2 regions of the Kurthia sp. ISK08 genome follow, and region 2 is predicted to be linked to the other one. Evidence: predicted binding sites of a transcription regulator. Region 2 holds the regulator's gene; the other holds the start of a gene.
What was found. The regulator CtsR, encoded in region 2, represses protease genes until heat stress. The targets are predictions, from matches to a motif close to ATGGTCAATAAAGGTCAAACA.

Region 1 (2,212 bases), on a different contig from region 2:
TCTTGCACAATTTGAAGCGCATTTTTTTCACGTTCCCATTGTTCACGCATCGATTGTGATGAATCTTTTAATTCTTGTAATTCTTCACGTAGTGCCTCTAAACGTTTTTTACTCGCATTGTCGTCTTCTTTCATCAATGCTTGTTCTTCAATTTCCAACTGCATTTGTCGACGTGTAACCTCATCTAATTCAGATGGCATCGAGTCGATTTCTGTACGAATCATCGCACACGCCTCATCGACTAAATCAATCGCTTTATCTGGTAGGAAACGATCTGTAATATAGCGATTTGATAATTCTGCCGCGGCCACAATCGCACGGTCATGAATGCGTACACCATGATGTAATTCAAAACGTTCACGTAAACCACGTAGAATGGAAATTGTATCCTCTACAGATGGTTCGCGTACAAGCACTTGTTGGAAGCGTCGTTCAAGTGCAGGGTCTTTTTCGATATTTGTACGATATTCATCTAATGTTGTTGCACCAATACAATGTAGTTCACCACGTGCTAACATTGGTTTTAACATATTCCCTGCATCCATCGAACCTTCTGTTTTACCTGCACCGACAATGGTATGAATTTCGTCGATGAATAAGATAATATTTCCTTCTGCTTCACGTACTTGTTTTAAAACCCCTTGTAGACGTTCTTCAAACTGTCCGCGATAACTTGCGCCTGCAATTAATGCGCTCATATCAAGTTCATATATTTGTTTATCTTTTAAACCTTCAGGTACGTCTTTTTTTACAATACGTTGTGCTAGACCTTCAACAATCGCTGTTTTACCTACACCTGGTTCACCGATTAGAACGGGATTATTTTTTGTTTTTCGAGATAAAATACGAATGACATCACGAATTTCTTGGTCACGTCCAATAACAGGGTCCATCTTACCTTCTTTAACAGCCTCTACTAGATTACGTCCGTACTTCTCTAGCGGATTTTCTTCTTCTTGGTTCATTTGATTCATTTGCATTATTTTCCCCTCCTGTTTGACCATCTTTGACTATTGATTAATTTTATTATATCGACTTCATTTCAAAAACTCAAGTAATATGTTTGACCTTTTTTGACTTTCATATTTTTTGTACCATTTACTATTTATGTTAAAATAAAAACCAGTTAATTATGGAGGTGTTTTAATCTTGTTTGATGCAGTCCCCCAAATCGTCCAGCAGATTTTTAAAGCACATGGTACAAAACATCATTTCGTTCGTCATCAACATATTTGTACTACAGGTGAAGCGGCAACACATCTTTATTTTGTGGAAAAAGGTCGTATTGCTATTACAAAAGAGAGCGTTGGTGGTAAAGAATTAACACTTTGCATTGCGACGAAAAATGATTGTATTGGTGAAAGTATTTTATTCATCCCACTTATTACATACCCACTTTCAGCAAAAGTTTTAGATTGTTGTACCGTTTTTGCAATTTCGAAAGAACAATTAGAACATGAATTATCCGAAAACCTTGCAGCACTACGAGAATGTCTCACATGGATTCAAATCCAAAGAATGCGTGAACAAACTAAATTACGCGACTTACTGCTATATGGAAAAAAAGGCGCACTCTCCTCTACACTCATTCGTTTAGCGAATTCATATGGCGAAAAGAAAACAGACAAATCGATTCAAATTAGTGAAAAATTTACACATAGTGAACTAGCAAGTCTTTGTGCAACAAGTCGTGAAGTTGTAAACCGCTTATTACAAGAATTCAAAAAAGAAAAAGTCATATCAGAAGAAAATGGCTACCTTACAATCCATCGTTTAGATTATTTACAGCAGTTTTGTGAATGTGAGCAGTGTGTCGAATTTTTATGTCGTATTAATTAGACATGAAAAGAAGACCACTGCTTTTTTTTGCATGGTCTTCTTTATTTACTATATTTCGATTAGCTATATTCTAATTATATGTTTCATAAATTAACTACTTTTAATCACATGCATTTTCTTAGATTTTAACTCTAGAACCGTATCACATTGTTCTGCAATCTCTTTTTCATGTGTAATGACAATGACACATTTATTTTGTTCATGTGCTAGTTGTTTAAACAGACGAATAATTTCGAGTGAATTTTGTTTGTCTAAATTACCTGTCGGCTCGTCTGCTACAACAAGTCGCGCATCACAACACATGGCGCGCACAATCGCAACACGCTGTTGCTGTCCACCTGATAAATGTTGGACATTCTTCTTCGCCATTTCA
Region 2 (2,212 bases):
TGAGACGACAAATTTAGAAGAAATAAATAGACTAATCTCCTCAGATGTTAGTTCTTTTGGGTTTAATTTATGGACAACAGTGAAATAATAATCATCATAGTAATCTATTTTTGGACGCTGTAAACGCATCAAGGCATCTTCTACAGCTAGGGGATGAAATTGGAAAAAAGTATGCAGTAATAAATTTTCTTTTGCAGTAGGTTCTGAAAAATCAACCCAAAACCAATCGAAACGATCTTCTTTAATATGTTCTAAAGGGAAGTTTTCCACGAGCTGCTGGTCTTTTGTAAGACCTAGAGTGTAAATCATTTTGTCACCTCTTCACGATTTATTTACTCTATATCTTCCCATAATTAAATTTTTTTGTCACATCATCACAAAAATAAAATGAAACGGATGACACTGTTCATGCGTATATATAAGAAAGAAAAGGAGCGTGTTTTAGATGGAACAAGACAATAAATGGATTAAAGTTGTACTACACTCAAGTGCATATTATTTACCGATTCTACTTCCATTACTCTTTATGCTCTTAATTGATGATTCGAGAGTGAAAAGTTTATCACTACAAGCATTGTTATTCCAAATTGTTATGTCAATTCTTATTGGTATTTCAGTTGTATTCTCGTATGTGTTAATTGGAATTCCGTTTTTAATCGTCTTTGGATTAATGGGGTTCATTGTTCCAATTATCGGGATTATTCGTGCATTGCAAGGTGAGTATTGGAATTATCCAATCGTTGGACGCTGGGTTAAATAATCATAAATAGACAGATATTCTAATTGTAATGGTTAGGATGTCTGTTTTTTTATAAAACAAAAAAGGAACGAGCATTTTTATTGCAATTTATAAAACAATTTATTTATAATATAGTCAAAGATAGTCAAAGTCAGCTTGATTAAAGGAGGTGGGGACTCGACATGAAGAATATGTCGAATATTATTGAGGCGTATTTGAAAGAAATTATTGAAATGGGCGGTAATGGACACATTGAGATTAAACGAAGTGAGATTGCAGACCGCTTCCAATGTGTACCGTCGCAAATAAATTACGTCATCAATACAAGATTCACAGTAGAGAGAGGTTATATCGTCGAAAGTAAACGTGGAGGTGGGGGGTATATTCGCATTTTACGTGTACGTACGAACTCGAAAACAGAACTGTTAGACGATATTCTATCTCAAATCAATTATCAAATCTCGCAAACGGCTGCAGAGGATATTGTACATCGCTTAACTGAAGAGCAAGCAATTACAAAACGTGAGGCAAAGCTCATTCTTACTGCTATGGACCGAGAAGTCATTGCGATTGATTTACCATATCGTGATCAGCTCCGCTCTCGTATTTTACAAGCAATGCTAGTAGCACTGAAGTATGAAAAAGAATCTTAAAAGAAGGTGTATAGAGGATGATCTGTGAAAACTGTAAACAACGTCCAGCTACTGTCACCATTACGATGACAAAAAATAATGAAGAAGTCGTAAAACACTACTGCGAAGTTTGCAGTGGGCAACAAGATTATTTGCATATAGATGAAGAAGTAAAGCCTGTGACAATCGAACAAATCTTTTCGGACTGGTTTGGTATTCCAACATGGTCATCCAACGCACCTCAGTCAAAACAACCACCGCAAGAAAAGCAGCAATGCGAGACATGTGGTATGACGTACCAACAGTTTTTAAAAGAAGGTAAATTTAATTGTCCAAATTGTTATCATGCTTTTTATGAACGTTTGCCTGAAGTATTTAAAAGACTTCATAATGGTGCAACAGAACATACTGGTAAGATACCGGGCGGATTAAATAAAACATATCAAATTAAAAAAGAGATTGAAGTATTACGTCAGAAGATGAAATCAGCTGTAGAGCAAGAAGAGTTTGAAGAAGCAGCAAAACTTCGAGATGAGGTAAAGCAACTTGAAAAACAGTTAACGCAAGGTGGTGCAGCGAACGATGAAAATTGATCATTTTCTAAAAGGTGACAATATTAGTTGGATGGCTGGCGATGGTGAGCACGGTGATATTGTCATGAGTACACGTATTCGTTTAGCGCGTAACATGTCTGCGTATCGTTTCCCACGTGCTTTTAGTGAAGAAGAAGCGATGGCTGTTGATCGTCAAGTGAGTAGTGCTTTACTCGATTGTGAAACACTTCAAACACCACTCTATCATTTTGATTTGGGGCAAAGACCTTCTTTGCAAAAACAAATTT

Region 1: ACKVQX_RS02575 (ATP-dependent Clp protease ATP-binding subunit) is a predicted target of CtsR. The motif match lies at 1,061-1,081, and genes of this name have one in related genera.

The regions. Positions count from the first base shown of each region.
Region 1 is NZ_JBJXHL010000001.1:530,626-532,837, forward strand. Features, by position in the region: gene ACKVQX_RS02575 (ATP-dependent Clp protease ATP-binding subunit) at 1-974, opposite strand, end outside; gene ACKVQX_RS02580 (Crp/Fnr family transcriptional regulator) at 1,150-1,839, shown strand; gene ACKVQX_RS02585 (ABC transporter ATP-binding protein) at 1,930-2,212, opposite strand, start outside.
Region 2 is NZ_JBJXHL010000007.1:120,509-122,720, forward strand. Features, by position in the region: gene corA (magnesium/cobalt transporter CorA) at 1-309, opposite strand, end outside; gene ACKVQX_RS12760 (DUF4870 domain-containing protein) at 446-760, shown strand; gene ACKVQX_RS12765 (CtsR family transcriptional regulator) at 922-1,392, shown strand; gene ACKVQX_RS12770 (UvrB/UvrC motif-containing protein) at 1,410-1,964, shown strand; gene ACKVQX_RS12775 (protein arginine kinase) at 1,954-2,212, shown strand, end outside.